3 regions of the Nakamurella alba genome follow, and region 3 is predicted to be linked to each of the others. Evidence: riboswitches for the same ligand, from Rfam matches in the RefSeq annotation. Region 3 holds a riboswitch; each other region holds the start of a gene.
The links. A riboswitch is a leader RNA that binds a small molecule or an ion and turns the genes downstream of it on or off. The one in region 3 is predicted to bind cobalamin.

Region 1 (5,548 bases), on a different contig from region 3:
CGGTCCTCGAGATCGCCTTCCAGATCCAGGTAGATGCCCTGCAGCTCCCGCAGCAGGTCCGGGTCCGGCTCGGCCCAGAGCCTGCGGTCCGCGGCCTCGGTGAGCCGCTCGATCATGCCGCGCAGCGCCCACGGGTTCGCGTGCTGCAGGAACGCGCGGTTCTCCTCGTCGAGAGCGTAGGTGCGGGCCACCGTGTCGTACATGTGGTCCGGCACCACCCCGGCGGTGGCGTCGTAGCCGAACAGGTAGTCGACGGTGGCGGCCATCTCGAAGGCGCCCTTGTAGCCGTGGCGGCGCATCGCGGCGATCCAGCGGGGGTTGACCACCCGGGCCCGGAACACCCGTGCGGTCTCCTCGCCGAGCGACCGGGTGCGCACCGCGTCCGGGGTGGTGGAGTCGCCGATGTAGGCGCGCGGGGCGGTGCCGGTGAGCGCCCGCACCGTGGCGATCATGCCGCCGTGGTACTGGAAGTAGTCGTCGGAGTCGATGATGTCGTGCTCACGGGTGTCGGTGTTCTTGGCCGCCACCGCGATCCGCGCGTAGTTGGCCCGCATGTCCTCGGCCGCCGGCGCGCCCGCCAGGTCGCGGCCGTAGGCGAAGCCGCCCCAGGCGGTATAGACCTCGGCGAGATCGGAGTCGTCGCGCCAGTTCCCGGACTCGATGAGCGGCAGGATTCCGGCGCCGTAGCTGCCCGGCGCCGAGCCGAAGATCCGGGTGGTGGCCCGCCGGTCGTCCCCGTGCACAGCCCGGTCGGCGTCGGCGTGGGCCCGCAGGAAGTTGACCTCCGCCGGTTCGTCCAGCGCCGCCACCAGCCGCACGGCGTCGTCCAGCATCGACACCACGTGCGGGAAGGCGTCCCGGAAGAAGCCGGAGATGCGGACGGTCACGTCGATCCGCGGCCGGCCCAGCTCGGCGGCCGGGATGACCTCGAGCCCGCTGACCCGGCGCGAGGCCTCGTCCCAGACCGGGGTGACGCCGATCAGCGCCAGCACCTCGGCGATGTCGTCGCCGGAGGTGCGCATGGCGGAGGTGCCCCACACCGAGAGTCCCACCGACCGCGGGTACTCCCCGGTGTCGGCCAGGTGTCGCTCCAGCAGCGAGGCGGCCATCGCCGAGCCGGTGTCCCAGGCCAGCCGGGAGGGCACCGCCTTGGGATCGACCGAGTAGAAGTTCCGCCCGGTCGGCAGCACGTTGACCAGGCCGCGCAGTGGCGACCCGGACGGCCCGGCGGCGACGAATCCGCCATCGAGAGCGTGCAGCACGGCGGACATCTCGTCGGTGGTACGGGCCAGTCGCGGCACGATCTCGGTGGCGGCGAACCCCATGACCGACGTGACCGCCGGGTCGGTGTCGCCGAGCACCCCGGCGACGACGCCGGCCATCGCGGACGGTGCCCAGCCGGCGGCCTCGGCGGCCTCCACCAGCGACCGGGCGGTGGTCTCGGCGGCGTCGACGGCGGCCAGGTCGGCCCCGTCCTTGAGGCCGAGCGCGGCGCGCAGCCCCGGATGGGCCACGGAGCCGCCCCAGATCTGCGTGGCCCGCAGCATGGCGAGCACCAGGTTGACCCGGGCCTCACCGGTCGGCGCGGCGCCCAGTACGTGCAGGCCGTCGCGGATCTGCACGTCCTTGATCTCGCACAGCCAGCCGTCGACGTGCAGCAGGAAGTCGTCGAAACCCTCGTCGTCGGGCCGGGTTCCGATTCCCAGGTCGTGGTCCATCTTCGCCGCCTGGATCAGCGTCCAGATCTGCGCCCGGATGGCCGGCAGTTTGGCCGGGTCCATCGCGGCGACGTTCGCGTGCTCGTCGAGCAGCTGCTCCAGCCGTGAGATGTCGCCGTAGGACTCGGCCCTGGCCATCGGCGGCACCAGGTGGTCGACGATCACCGCGTGCGCCCGGCGCTTTGCCTGGGTGCCCTCGCCGGGATCGTTGACCAGGAACGGGTAGATCAACGGGACACTGCCCAGCGCCGCGTCGGTGCCGCAGTCCGCAGACATGCCGACGTTCTTGCCGGGCAACCACTCCAGGTTGCCGTGCTTGCCCATGTGCACCACGGCGTGCGCGCCGAACTCCTGCTCGATCCACCGGTAGGCGGCCAGGTAGTGGTGCGAGGGCGCCATGTCCGGGTCGTGGTAGATCGCCACCGGGTTCTCGCCGAACCCGCGCGGCGGTTGGATCAGGATCACCAGGTTCCCGGCCCGCAGGGTGGCCAGCACGATCTCCCCGCCCGGGTCGGTGGAGCGGTCCACGAACAGCTCGCCGGGCGCCTCCCCCCAGGCGTCGGTCACGGCCTCCCGCAGGCCCGGGGTCAGCGCGCCGAACCATTCCCGGTACCGGGCCGCCGGGATGCGGACCGGTTGGCCGGCGAGTTGCCCTGCGGTGAGCCATTCCTCGTCCTGGCCGCCGGCGTCGATGAGGGCGTGGATCAGCGCATTGCCGGCGGTGGTGTCCGGCTCCTCGCCGTCGATCGGCGGCAGCGGGGCCAGCCCGGGCAACGCGTCCGGGCCGTCGGCCGGTCCGACGTCGTAGCCGGCGTCGCGCAGCTCGCGCAGCAGCCGGACGGTGGACACCGGGGTGTCCAGGCCGACCGCGTTGCCGATCCGGGAGTGCTTCGTGGGATAGGCGGACAGCATGATCGCGATCCGCCGCTCCGCCGGCGGCGTGCGCCGCAACCGGGCGTGGCCCAGCGCGATCCCGGCGAGCCGGACGCAGCGCTCCGGGTCCGGCACGTACCGCGGCAGACCGTCGGCATCGGTCTCCTTGAACGAGAACGGCACCGTGATGATCCGGCCGTCGAACTCGGGCACGGCGACCTGCGTCGCCACGTCGAGTGGGCTGAGCCCGTCGTCCGACTCCAACCACTCGTCCCGGCCCCGGGTCAGGCACAGCCCTTGCAGGATCGGGATGTCCAGGTCGGCGAGAGCCGAGACGTCCCAGGCATCGTCGTCACCGCCGGCGCTCGCGGCCGCGGGGTTGCTGCCCCCCGCGGCGAGCACGGTGACCACCAGTGCGTCGAGCCGGCCCAGCTCGGCCAGCAGGTCCGCCGGAGCGGTGCGCAGCGAGGCGCAGTGCAGCGGGACACCGAACCCGCCCTGCCGGTCGATCTCGTCGGCGAGGGCGTGCACGAAGGCGGTGTTGCCGCTGGCGTGGTGGGCGCGGTAGCAGAGCACGCCGATCCGCGGCCCGTCCGGCCGCGGTGCCGGGTCGCGGGGGAGCAGGGCCCAGTCGGGCAGCGGGCGGACCGGGGCGAACCCGGTGCCGGTCAGCAGCACCGTGTCGGACAGGAAGGCGTGCAGCTCGGTCAGGTTCTCCGGGCCGCCCTCGGCGAGGTAGCCGTGCGCCTGCGCGGCGACGCCGATCGGCACCGTGGACAGCCGCATCAGCTCCGCGTCCGGGGTGCGTTCGCCGCCGAGCACCACCATCGGCAGCCCGGTCGCCCGGATGGCGTCGAGCCCGTCCGCCCAGGTCCGGACCGTGCCGAGGATCCGCACCAGGACCAGGTCGCAGCCCTGCAGGAATGTCGGCAGATCGGCGATCTCCATCCGGGCCGGGTTGGCCAGGACCACGTCGGCACCCGAGGCGCGGGCGGACAGCAGATCGGTGTCCGAGGTGGACAGCAGCGCGAGACGCGGCATGGCGGAGCTCCTTCCACCGGGCCTGGGACCGGTTCGGACGTCCCCGCAGGTCAGTCTCCTGACTTCCGGATCGACGCCCGCCCCGACGCCTTCCCACCGGCGGACCGGCAGTGACGCCCGCACCGGCGGACCGGGGCGGAACTCGGGACGCGCTCCCCGGTCACAGTGGCTCAGGCCGTCCCGGATGCTCGCCGGGTTCCTGACAACTGCGGGGTGGTGCGTTGGTGACGACCACTCTAGCGGCCGTGCCACCATGGGCGCCGTGTCCCCACCGATCGCCCGTTCCGCCGCGGACCGGTGCCCCGGTCTGCTGCGTCCGCACCTCGCCGCCGACGGCGCGCTGGTGCGACTGCGGCTGCCCGGCGGGCGGCTGCCGGGGGTGGCACTGTCCGCCCTCGTCGGGGCCGCGGACCGGTTCGGTGACGGCGACCTGCAGCTGACCTCGCGGGGGAACGTGCAGATCCGTGGCATCCGGCCGGATCCCGACGGGGAGGCCCCGGCGGCGCTGGTGACGCTGCTGTCCGACGCCGGCCTGCTGCCCGCCCCCGGGCACGAACGGGTGCGGAACGTCACCGCCTCCCCGCTGTCCGGGATCACCGGTGGTACGGCCGACATCCGTTCACTGGTCGACGCTCTCGACCGCGCGGTGTGCGCTGCCCCGGACCTGGCCGGACTGCCCGGGCGGTTCCTGTTCGGGATCGACGACGGGCGTGGTGATCTCGCCGGCCTGCGGCTCGACCTCGGGGTGCGGATGACCGGTCAGGACCACGGCTGGCTGCTGATCGGCGGCCGCCTCGGGCCGTCGGTGGCGACTGCCGGGATCCCCGATGCGATCGTTGATCTCGCCTCGCAGTTCCTGCGGGTGCGGGGCCGGGCCTGGCACGTGGACGAGCTGCCGGACGGTCTGCCGGGCGTCACGACCGCGCCCGATCAGCCCCGGGCGCCGGTGGTGATGCCGTACGGGGTGCTCACCCGGGACGACGGGGACGTCGCGCTGTCGACCGCGGTACCGCTCGGGGTGCTGACCCCGGCGATGCTGGATGTGCTGCGCGGGCAACCGGAGGTCGTGGTGACGCCATGGCGCGGGATCGTGCTGCCGACGGCCGCACCGGGGATGGCGCCGGTGCTGGCGGACGCGGGCTTCCTGTTGGACGGGGACGCGGCGTGGAGCGGCATCAGCGCCTGTACCGGCGCCCCGCGCTGCCCGTCCGGACGGGCCGACACCCGGCCGGTGGCAGCATCTCTCGCGACCCAGGGCCATCGGGGGCGGGTGCACGTGATCGGGTGCCCGCGGGCCTGTGGCGCGCCGGCAGGGGAGCACCGCTCGGTCCGGGCGTGGGAGGTCACCGGATGATCGACGACGTGCTGCGGCCGCCGACCGCCCGCTACGACTACGTGCGGGACGGCGCGGAGATCTACCGTCATTCCTTTGCGATGATCCGGTCCGAGATCGACCCGGCCGCGCTGGCGCACCTGCCCGCGGTGGCGGAGCGGGTCGCCGTCCGCATGGTGCACGCCGCCGGCGAGCCGGAATTGGCGGCGGACCTGCAGATCCACCCGGAGCTGGTCCCCGCCGCACGGACGGCGCTGGCGGCCGGGGCGCCGGTCTTCACCGACGCGCACATGGTCGACGCCGGGATCACCCGGGCCCGGCTGCCAGCCGGCAACGAGGTGGTCTGCCTGCTGCGCGACCCGCGGGTGCCCGGCCTCGCGGCACGCTGGGGGACCACCAGATCCGCTGCGGCCGTGTCGCTCTGGGGGGACCGGCTGGCCGGTGCGGTGGTGGCGATCGGCAACGCCCCGACCGCGCTGTTCCACCTGCTGGAGCTGCTGGCGGACGGTGCGCCGCCGCCGGCGGCGATCGTCGGCCTGCCGGTCGGCTTCATCGGGGCCGCCGAATCGAAGGAGGCCCTCGC
Region 2 (5,548 bases), on a different contig from region 3:
AGTAGGCGTTCGAGGGCGCCCCGTTGCACGGATCCGGTTGGCCGTCGATCTGGCAGACGAAGCCCGGTTGGCGCGGGACGAAAGCGTAGCTGTGGCCGGCCGACTGCAGGGCAGCGAGGCCGTTCGCGGCGTCACCGCTGCAACTGACGTCGGACCCGACGACAACGGTGACCTGCTGGGCGGTGCACGGCACGGCCGCTGCCGCTGCGGCCGGTGCCGCCCCGAGGAGTGGGGCGGCACCGGCGGCGAGCAGGGACAGCAACAGCGGGCGGAACCGGTGGTGTCCCCGGGCGCGGGAGTTCCTGGCCCGGGTGCGGATCATCGGTGCCGGTGTCCCGCGGCCACGCTGCGACGACGGGCGATCAGCAGCAGCGACCCGCCGAGCAGCAGGGTGACGAGGCCGATGATGCCCAGGGTGGTGACGCCGGAGGAGACGCCGGTCGCGGCCAGCGAGGGCTCGACGGTGACCGGGATGGTGACGACCACACCGGAGGTCTCGCCGATCACCCAGATCTCGTGCTGCCCGGCCTCGGCGTCGTCCGGGATGGTGACGGTGGCCGAGCCGGCGCCGTCGGCGCCGATCAGGAAGGTGCCCAGCACGATCGGGGTGGAGTGCAGCTCGACCCGGGCGGTCTCGCCCGGCAGGAAGCCGCTCACCGTGACCGTGACGGAGCCGCCCTGCGCCACCGAGCCCAGATCGGCGGAGACCGACGCCGACTCGGACGTGCTGGTGGCCGGGGTGGTCGCGGTGGTGGCCGGGGTGCTCGTCGACGGGGTGGACGGGGCCGAGGTCGAGGACACCGGAGCGGAGGAGCTGGACGGGGACGACGTCGAGGAGCCGGACGACGACGAGGGGCTCGTGCTGGAGCCGGCGGAGCTGCTGGAGCTCGGCGCGCTGCTCGAGCTGGTCGGCGGGTCGGTGCCCTCGAGCACCGGCGCCTCGGCGGCCGCGTCGGTGTTGTCGACCGTGTTCAGGTCGGCGCCGATCAGGCCGAGGATCGCCTGCGAGGTGGCACGCGGGGCGGTGGTGGCGTCGAAACCGGTGCCGTCGTAGGCGATCGCGCCGACGTCGTCGCCGTTCACGGTCACCTGCAGACCGGTCAGGTACTGCATGCCGGCCGCGGCCGGATCCGGGCGGTCGCCCTTGAGCAGGGCGGCGGTGGCCAGCCCGGTGGTGTTGCTGTTGACCGCACCCGGCACGCCGCCGGTGGCCGCGGCTGTGAAGCCGCCGTTCTCCTGCTGGATGCCCTCGAGGTAGTCGAGTGCGGCTTCCTGGGACTCGCCCGGGTTGAGGGCCTGGATCGCGTGGGCGGTGCCGTCGGGATCGCTGACGCACGGCTGGACGTCGTAGGAGAGGGCGAACCCGCCGTCCTGGCACTGCAGGCTGCGCAGCGAGGCGCCGGCGTCCTGCGGCGCGGCGTCGGTGGTGCGGTTCAGCGCGATGATCGCCAGCGACTGGGTGATCGCGTTGCTGTAGTCGCCGTACTCCGAGACGTCGCTGTAGCGGCCGGTCTGGGAGTGCAGGTTCTCCAGCTGGACGACGAGGTCGACCCCGCCGAAGTTGCGCGGGTCCTCACCCTGGGCGTCGGCGACCAGGATGGTCTTGGCCAACGCGCCCGCGTACGACTCGGTCTCGCCGTTGCCGACGTAGGTCCGGACGTTGTCCGCCAGCCAGCCGGTGGCGGCCGCGGCGGCGTCCTGGCCGACCTTGGCGCTGTCCAGCGCGAGGATGACGTCCGCCGTCAGTCCCTGGTCGTCGTACTTCGTGCCGCCGAAATCGGTCTGCATGTGGTCACCGTCGACCAGCTGACGGGCGAGCCAGCCGGCCGCACCCGCGGCCGGATCCGTGGTGTACACCGGCCCTTCGGCGGGGACGGCGAGGGCGGGGGCGGCGAGCAGCGCGCCGGCGCCCAGGACCGTCGCGGACACGACCGCGGCGGTACGGATCAGGAAGGACATCGGGGCCTCTCAGCTGGGTCCCGACGGACGTACCCCCGCTGCGACGCGGGGGGACTCCGCCCGCGGACCTCGACGGGTGGTGTGGAGCCGTTTCGCACCGGGCAGGTATCCGGACTCGTCCGCGGCGCGGGCCGCGGACCTACCGTTGCGGGTCAGTGCCGGAGTCGGACCGGCTTCCCCTGCCAGGTGGGCACAACCGGTCCAAAGTCCCAGGCAGGTCCGGGTGGTGTCAACTCGGTGTGACCCGCCCGGCCGGGCGAGCACCGTGTCCGATGGCAGCGCTTGTCCGCCGGTTGATGACGCCGCAGCGGCTTCCAGCACGCGCGAGCGGCCGCCGGCGGAACGTTGCCGGGTACCGTTCGGGGCGGCGGGTCCGGTGAGGCTCACGGAGGTCGGGCATGTATCGAACACTCCTCGTCGGGATCGGCGTCCTGCTGGCGGTCCTGGCCGTCGGGCCTGCGGGGTCCGCCCGCACGAATCCGGATGTAGGTGATTCGTCGGATCCGGAATCAGATTTCTCGGGCTCGAGCGCGCTCAGGTTCTTGTCCAAGGAGCAGTTCAGGACGCGCGTGGGTGAGGCGGCCTACGAGGAGAAGTTGGCGCGATACCGAGCTGTCGAGGCGGACGACTCCCGCAGCAGCGAGTGACCCGACTCCACACCGCCCTCCCGAGCGCTCCGTGTCTGATAGTCGCGCTGGTCCGCCGGTTGATGCAGCTGCAGTCGCTCCCTCGTTCCGAGTGGACTGTCGCGCCGGTCCGCCGGCTTGAGCGGCTGCAGTCCTTCCTCGTTCCTCGGTCGTCCCGCACCCGCCCGGCTCCCCGCCGCTCCGGAGTCGTCCCGCACCCGCCCGGCTCCCCATCGCTCCGGATCCGGGGACGCCCGCGGGGGTGGGTGGGAGGATGGAGGGCGTGATGCCATCCCAGGTTCCCGAGGTCGGGATCGACCAGGTGCCCGCCGACGCCGTGCTGCTCGACGTGCGCGAGAGCGACGAGTGGGAGGCCGGGCACGCGCCGGGCGCCGTCCACATCCCGATGACCACGCTCACCGGCCGCCTCGGCGAGGTGCCGGAGGCAGCGCCGCTCTACGTCATCTGCCGGTCCGGCGGCCGGTCCGCCCGGGTCACCGAATTCCTCAACGCCAACGGCTGGGAGTCGGTCAACGTCGCCGGCGGGATGATGGAGTGGGCCCGCGCCGGCCGGCCGTTGGAGGGCGCCGGCAGCGGCGGGGCCCCGGAGATCATCTGACCGTGCGCTGTCCCCGCTGCGCCCGCACCCAGCCGCCGATGCCGCGCGGCGTGCACAGCTGCGTCTACTGCTCGGCCCCGCTGCCGATCCAGCGGTGGCGGGCGCACCCGCCGCCAGGGGTGACCGTCGGTCGCCGGCCGGAACCACCGCCGCGTGCCTATCACGGCCCGCCGTCCTATCACGGGCGGCCGCCGCGCTGGGGCTTCCCCACCGTCATCTGGCGGACCGCCACCGTGCAGACCGAGAGCGACGACGCCGCAGGCGTTCTCGGCCGGGCGCGGAGCGCCCTGCGGATCGGTGCACTGACCGCCGGACTGACCGCCCTGGCTGCGGTGATCGCCGCGAGCGGAGAGACCTGGCGCTACGTGCTCATGCTCCGCGGCCGGACCGAGGTGCTGCCACCGGTGCCGGTCCGGGCGAGCGAGGCCCTGGTGGTGTCCGCGAGCTGGACGGCGGTGGCCGGCGCGTTGCTCACCGCGGTCCTGGTGCTGCCGGCGCTGGTGCGCCTGCACGCCGCGACCGCCCACCGGGCCGGGGCTTCGCCGTCCCGGCGACCGGCCTCGGTGCTGGCCCGGATGGTCGTGCCGGTCTGGAACCTGCACGGGATCGGTCAGGTGCTGTCCGAGATCGACCTCGGACTGCAGGTGGAAGGTTCGGAAGATCAACGCCCGCAACGGGTCTCCCGCTGGATCACGGCCTGGTGGGTGCTCTGGGTGCTGAATGCGGTGCTGGTGGTGGCCACCCTGGTGCGAGCGTTCGGCACCAGCGAGCAGGCGGTCGCCGACACCGTGGAGTTGCACATCGCCGTCGACCTGGTGGGCGCCGCGGTCGCACTCTGCACGGTGTCGGTGCTGCGCCGGTTCCTGGCCCGCTGGGACGGCCGCGACGGCGCAGTGCCACGCGGGTGGCAGGTGCAGGCGCCTGCCCCGACGCGTCTCCGGCGCGCCGGCGCGGATCGCCCGTCAGCAGATGCGGACCCAAGCCCGGCCGCCGACGACGCGACTGCCGAAGGCACGGGTCAGTCGATGGTCACGACGGCGCCCGAGGGCCCGCCCGGCGGACCGGACGAGATCCGGCAGACCAGCGACGCGACCTCTGCCGGGTCCCAGCCATCCGAGCCGGCCGACGGTCCGGAACTCAGCACGGCCACCCGGATCCCCTGACCCTGCAGCTCCACGGCCAGGCCGGCGCCGAGTCCGGCGATGCCCTGCGACAGGGCGCGGTCCATCGCGACACCGGTCCCGGCGCGACCCTGGTCGGCCAGCAGGACCAGTCGGCCCCCCTGCCCGCGGCCGGCGAACGAGCGGGCGGCGGCCTGCGCCACCAGGGCGGCACCCAGCAGTTCCACCGACAGCGCGGTGGCCCACGCCTCGCCCCAGGCGGCGGACGCGGCGCCGATGTCCGTGCTGCGCGGGGTGCCGGCGGCGTGCACCACCACGTCGATCCCGTCGAAGTGCTGATCCACGGCGTCGAACATGCGCTCCACGGCGTCCGGATCGGTGAGATCCGCTCCGACGGCGAGATGCCCGCGCCCGGACAGCGCGCGGCTGATCTCCCGGGCCCGGTCCGCGCGCTGGCCGTGGTGCACCGCCACCCGGAAACCGTCGTCGGCCAGTCCGGCCGCGATCAGCGAACCGACGGCACCGGACCCGCCGATGATCAGGGCGCGACCGCCGTGGGCGGGGTCGGCGCGGTGGTGCGACGAGCGGGTGGCGGAGAAGCGCTCCGGGGTGTCGTCGTCGGTGCGCCGTCGCCGGTGCCGACGGCCCGCGGTCGCCGCCGACGGGGTGTCGGCGGCCCGGACCACGTCGGCCGGGATCCGCACGGTCGGGTCGGCGGCCACCGGGATGGGCGATTGGCCCGTTTCGGGCACGACTGTGGTTTCGCTCACAGCCGCCTCGGCGATCTCGTCACCGTCGGTACCGGTCGGTGCGGCGGCCTCGGGGAAGTCGTCATCGAACGGCTCACTGTGGTGGTGGCCATTGGTGTGAACACCGTCGGCGACATCGTTCGCGACCGGCGCCGGCGCCGGCGGTGGCCATTCGAAGGGGCGCAACGACAACAACGGGCGCAGGTTCGGCAGCGGCGGGAGCTGCCGGTCGTCGCGCCCGGCGCCGGTGTGGTCGGCAGCGGATCGATCGTCGGTCATCGTGCTTCCGTTCGGGTGATCTGCTTCACCTGTCCGGCGGTCAGGAGTGTGTCTCGGGAGTGCGGTCGCCAAGGCCGGTGGGCCGGAAGGATCCTCGCCCGACCGCTGCGACGGCAGCACGGCGGAGTCCGCGTGCCGACCGACAGTGGTGGGTGGATCGCTCGGCACAAGTCATCATCCTCACGGGAGTGGGCG
Region 3 (5,548 bases):
CGGCCCTCACTCCGGTGGGGGCCTTCTTGTTTCTCCGGATCTTTCGACGCGGCAGTCCTCAGGGCGCGAAGGCGCGGGTGACGGTGTCGTGGAGGAGGGTGCGACGCCGCTGGTGCTCGTGCTCCTCTTCCTCCGCGGTCGCGGCGTAGACGTTGCTCACCGGCGACCAGGTCATGGACATCGAGATGACCATCGCCATCACGTCGAACGGGTCGGCGTCGGCGCGGACGGTGCCGGCGGCCTGGGCCGCGGCGATCACGTCGAGCTTGTGGCTGTCCATCCGGGCGGTGTCCGGCACCAGGTGTCCGGACGGCCGGCGCTCCAGTCGCATCCAGGTGGCGAGCCGGATGAGATCCGGGCGTTGCAGGTACTCGTCGTACAGCCGCACCGCCCAGTCACCGAGATCCACCACCCCTGGCTCCGGGTCGATCGGCACCACATTGGTGATCCGCTCGAAGGACGCCGCCAGCACGGTGTCGAAGAGACGCTCCTTGTTGCCGACGTACGCATAGACCTGCGCCTTGTTGATCCGGGCGGTTGCCGCGACCCGGTCGATCCGCGCCCCGGCGAACCCGTGCTCGGCGAACTCGGCGGTGGCGGTCTCCAGGATCCGCTGCAGGGTCGCCTCGCCCTTCGCGGTCGCGGGGTTCGTCTGCACAAGCCGAGTTTACCAACTGGTTGGTTGCAATCGGGAGCGCTGGACCTTACAGTCGATGCAGAACCAACCAGTTGGTTACTTCACGACGTGTGGACAGCGAGGAGTCGAACGATGAGGACCACCACCGCCTACCGGGCCGACGCGCCGGGCGCGGATCTGCGACCGACCACGATCGAGCGCCGCGAACTGCGAGCCGGTGACATCGCGGTGCGGATCACTCACTGCGGCGTCTGCCACACCGATCTGCACGCCCTGCGCTCGACAGACAGCAGCGCCTTCCCGGTCGTGCCCGGCCACGAGTTCGTCGGGGTGGTGAGCGAGATCGGCTCCGACGTCGACACTGTCGCCATCGGTGATCCGGTCGCAGTCGGCAACATCGTCGACTCCTGCGGCGAGTGCCCGATGTGCCGGGCCGGGCAGCAGAACTACTGCGACAGCTTCCCGACGCTGACCTACGGCGGTGCCGATCCGGAGACCGGCGACCGCACCATGGGCGCCTACTCCGCCGAGTACGTGGTGCGGGCGGACTTCGCCTACCCGCTGCCCGCCGGGCTGGATCCGGCCGGCGTGGCGCCGCTGATGTGCGCCGGCGCGACGGTGTGGGAGCCGTTGCGGCACTGGCAGACCGGCCCCGGCAAGCGGGTCGGCATCATCGGCCTTGGCGGACTGGGTCATCTGGCGGTCAAGTTCGCGGCCGCCCTGGGCGCAGAGGTCACGGTCTTCACGACGTCGTCGGCCAAGGAGCAGGACGCCCGGTCGCTCGGCGCGGAGGCCGTCGTGGTGTCGACCGATGCGGAAGCCATGCGATCCGCCCGTGGCAGCCTCGATCTGATCATCGACACTGTTTCCGCCGACCACGATCTCGGCCCGTACCTGCGGACCCTTGCCCTGGACGGGACCCTCTGCCATCTCGGCGATCTCGGTCCGGTGGGGGTGGACACGATGGACCTGCTGATCGGGCGGAAGTCGTTGAGTTCGTCCGGCAGCGCGGGTCTTCCGGCCACCCGCGAGATGCTGGATTTCTGCGGCGAGCACGGGATCACGGCCGACGTCGAGGTGCTTCCTTCGGCGCAGGTGATGACCGCGCTCGACCGGCTGGCGAAGGGCGACGTCCGCTACCGGTTCGTGCTCGACATGTCGGATCTCTGAACCGGTTCGATAGTCAGTGCCGACGGGTGCGAGCGAAAGGTGCACCCGAGACGGATGGACCGTTTCGCCTCACGACACCGTGCGGTACCGCTGCTCCATCACGCAATCCGTCGGTCGAGATCGGCCAACGGCTACCGTCAGGATCATGATCGATCAGCAGCGGTTCTGGGACGAACAGGCCGAGACCTTCGACCAGGAACCCGACCACGGCCTGCTCGACCCGGCGGTGCGGGCTGCCTGGGCCGCCCTGCTCCGCGAGGTCCTGCCGGAGCCGCCGGCTCGGATTCTCGATCTGGGCTGCGGCACCGGCAGTCTCGCCCTGCTGTGTGCGGAAGCGGGTCACCGGGTCGACGGCATCGACAGTTCACCTCGGATGATCGATCGCGCCCGCGCCAAGGCGCGAGCCGCGGGGTTGGCTATCAGCTACGAGACCGGTGATGCGGCAGACCCTCCCGCTTCGGCCGGACCGGTCAACGTGATCCTGGCACGCCACCTGCTGTGGGCCCTGCCGGATCCATCGGCGGCGATCAGCCGGTGGGTGGAGTTGCTCGCGCCAGGCGGGTCGCTGGTGGTGATCGAGGGACTCTGGTCCACCGGAGCCGGTATTCCCGCGGAGGCATGCCGGCGGATCGTGTTGGAGCACCGGCGGTCCGCGGTGGTGACCGTCCTGGATGACCCGGTGCTGTGGGGCCGGGTCATCGACGACGAGCGCTACCTGTTGGTCAGCCCGGACTGATCGGTCGGCGTCAGCCCGCCAAGAGCTCCCGGGTCACCAGTACTTTCACCTCGTGGCCGGTGGCGGCAGCGGCGAAGGCGTCGGCCGCCTGCTCGAGCGGGAAGGTGGCCGTGATGAAGTCCTCCGGCCGGACGAGCCCGGCCCGGATGATCTCGATCGACCGCTCGTAGTCCTCGGGCATGTAGGTGGCGCTGCCCTGCAATCGCATCTGCAGGTCCTGCAGCTTCGGCAGCGGGACGGTCACGTCCTTCTGCGGGACGCCGACGATCACCACGGTGCCGCCCTTCTGCGCCAGCCCGAACGCCTGGTCGACGGTGGGCTGCAGTGCGACGCAGTCGAAGACGACATCAGCACTCTCGCCGAGGATCTCGCGGACGTGCTGGACCATGTCGGGATCGCCGGCGTCGACGACCGCGTCGGCACCGAGCCGCCCTGCGCGCTCGCGCTTGCTCTCCAGCATGTCGGTGACGACCACGGTGCGCGCCCCCGCATACCGCACCGCCGCCAGCATCAGCAGACCGATCGTGCCGGCGCCGATGATCACGACGGCCTTGCCCTCGACGCCGCCGCTGATCCGCTCCGCGTGCACCGGTGTGGACAGCGGCTCGATGAGAGAGGCTTGCAGGTCGGTGATGTCGGTGGGCAGCACATGGACGCGACCGACCGGAACGGTGAAGTGGTCCGCCATCCCGCCCTGGTCGTAGCCGCAGCCGAAGAACCGGAGGTGCTCGCAGATGTGGCTGCGCCCGGTCCGACACATCTTGCACTCGCCGCACGGCAGAGTTGGCTCCACGGTGATGTGGTCCCCGACGGCCACGCCGTCGACCCCGGCACCGACCGCGCGGACCGTGCCGACGACCTCGTGCCCCGGCAGATAGGGGAGCGGGACGAACGGGTGGTGGCCGGCCGCCGCATGGACGTCGGAACCGCAGACGCCGGACACCGACATCTCCACCAGCACCTCGCCGGGCAACGGCTCGGGCCGCTCCGCGTCGACGACCTGCACGCCCTCCGGCCGCACGATCACCCGTCGCATGCTCTCCGGCATCCTGGAACTCCCGTCGTCGTCGACCCGTCGGACCTGCTGAGGACATTGTGACACCGATGTCAGAAGGTGCCACCGGCGGACCGGTCGCCACCCCGGTCGTCGCGACACGCCACGACATCTGGGGGTGGTCAGAGTTGCCCACCCCAACATGTACTGTCCTCGCTACCGAAGGTTCTCCCCGGGTGACACCGGGGAGAGGCAACAGGGAACCCGGTGCGATTCCGGGACTGCCCCGCAGCGGTGAGTGGGAACGACCACGGTCCCGGCGGCTCGAGAAGAGCAGCCGGACAGCACTGGGTGAGAGCCCGGGAAGCGACCGTCAGTAGGTGTGCCGGAGACGGCACGTGCCCACGAGTCCGAAGACCTGCCTCGGGACGGGCGCCACCGGCGCCCGTGCACGACTGACCCCGAGGGAGGGTCGTCCGCCCCCGCGGCTGCTGCCGCCGGGGTGCGCACGCTCCCCCGGATCCGTCGTCACCGACGGCTCGCGAGGAGAGAGCTTTGACCAGCACCCTGGACGCCACCCACCTGTCCGCAACACCCCCGGACCATCCGGTCCCCACCGCACCGATGTCGGTGCGCCGCCGCGACGGGTCCGTCGCCCCCTTCGACCAGGGCCGGATCGCGGTCGCGATCACCAAGGCTTTCCTGGCCGTCGAGGGCGAGACCGCAGGCCGGTCCTCCCGGCTGCGCGCTGTCGTCACCTCCCTCACCGAGGCGGTCGTCGGCACTCTGGAGCGGCGCTACGGCGACACCGGCCGCCCGGTCGACCTCGAGGACGTTCAGGACCAGGTCGAGCTGGCCCTCATGCGCGACGGTCACCAGGCCGTGGCCCGTGCCTACGTGCTCTACCGCGAGGAGCATCGTCGCGCCCGGGCCGAGCGCGCAGGCACGCAGACCGCGACCGTCGCCGGGCTGTCCGTCGCCAGGGCCGACGGCACCCGGGTGCCGCTGGACCGGGCCCGCCTCCGCGTGCTCATCGACGAGGCCTGCGCCGGGCTGGCCGACGCCTCGGCCGACGCGGTACTGACCGCGACCGAGGCCAACCTGTACGACGGGATCAGCGAGAAGGAACTGGGTCTCGCCCCGATCATGGCTGCCCGGGCGCTGGTGGAGACCGAGCCGCGGTACTCCCAGGTCGCCGCCCGGCTGCTGGCGGACACGCTGCGATCGGAGGCGCTGAGCCACATCACCGGCACGCCGGACCAGGCCACCGCGACGGCGATGAACGACCGGTACGCCGCGTACTTCAAGGACTTCGTGGCCCGGGGCATCGCCCTCGGCCGGCTGGACCCGGAGCTGGCAGGCTTCGACCTGGACAAGGTCGCGGCGGCGCTGGAGGGCGAGCGGGACGGCACCTTCACCTTCCTCGGGCTGCAGACCCTCTACGACCGGTACTTCCTGCACGACGACGGGGTGCGGTACGAGCTGCCGCAGGCGTTCTTCATGCGGGTGGCGATGGGGCTCGCCGTGCGCGAGATCGACCGTGAGGAAAGGGCGATCGAGTTCTACCGGCTGCTGTCCTCCTTCGACTTCATGGCCTCGACCCCCACCCTGTTCAACTCCGGGACCACCCACTCGCAGCTGAGTTCGTGCTTCCTGACCACCGTCGACGACGACCTCGCCTCCATCTTCGCCGGCATCAAGGACAACGCGATGCTGGCGAAGTTCTCCGGGGGCCTCGGCAACGACTGGACCCCGGTGCGGGGGATCGGCGCACACATCAAGGGCACCAACGGCACGTCCTCCGGCGTGGTCCCGTTCCTGAAGATCGCGAACGACACCGCGGTCGCGGTGAACCAGGGCGGCAAGCGCAAGGGCGCAGTGTGTGCCTACCTGGAGACCTGGCACATCGACATCGAAGAGTTCCTCGACCTGCGCCGCAACACCGGTGACGACCGCCGGCGGACGCACGACATGAACACCGCGAACTGGGTGCCGGACGAGTTCCTCCGCC

Region 1: another riboswitch for cobalamin. It lies ahead of cobN (cobaltochelatase subunit CobN); the one in region 3 lies ahead of GIS00_RS12340 (ribonucleoside-diphosphate reductase subunit alpha).
Region 2: another riboswitch for cobalamin. It lies ahead of GIS00_RS16995 (LPXTG cell wall anchor domain-containing protein); the one in region 3 lies ahead of GIS00_RS12340 (ribonucleoside-diphosphate reductase subunit alpha).

The regions. Positions count from the first base shown of each region.
Region 1 is NZ_WLYK01000001.1:851,363-856,910, forward strand. It holds gene cobN (cobaltochelatase subunit CobN) at 1-3,632, opposite strand, end outside; cobalamin riboswitch at 3,664-3,857, opposite strand; gene GIS00_RS03750 (precorrin-3B synthase) at 3,895-4,986, shown strand; gene GIS00_RS03755 (precorrin-8X methylmutase) at 4,983-5,548, shown strand, end outside.
Region 2 is NZ_WLYK01000006.1:394,608-400,155, reverse strand. It holds gene GIS00_RS26970 (putative sodium/potassium/calcium exchanger) at 1-322, opposite strand, end outside; gene GIS00_RS16995 (LPXTG cell wall anchor domain-containing protein) at 319-1,959, opposite strand; cobalamin riboswitch at 2,043-2,174, opposite strand; gene GIS00_RS16990 (hypothetical protein) at 2,358-2,606, shown strand; gene GIS00_RS16985 (rhodanese-like domain-containing protein) at 2,872-3,204, shown strand; partial or broken gene GIS00_RS29045 (DUF4328 domain-containing protein) at 3,243-4,055, shown strand; gene GIS00_RS27825 (SDR family oxidoreductase) at 4,223-5,353, opposite strand.
Region 3 is NZ_WLYK01000005.1:33,423-38,970, reverse strand. It holds gene GIS00_RS12360 (TetR/AcrR family transcriptional regulator) at 59-658, opposite strand; gene GIS00_RS12355 (NAD(P)-dependent alcohol dehydrogenase) at 770-1,807, shown strand; gene GIS00_RS12350 (class I SAM-dependent methyltransferase) at 1,953-2,543, shown strand; gene GIS00_RS12345 (zinc-dependent alcohol dehydrogenase) at 2,554-3,579, opposite strand; cobalamin riboswitch at 3,744-3,977, shown strand; gene GIS00_RS12340 (ribonucleoside-diphosphate reductase subunit alpha) at 4,162-5,548, shown strand, end outside.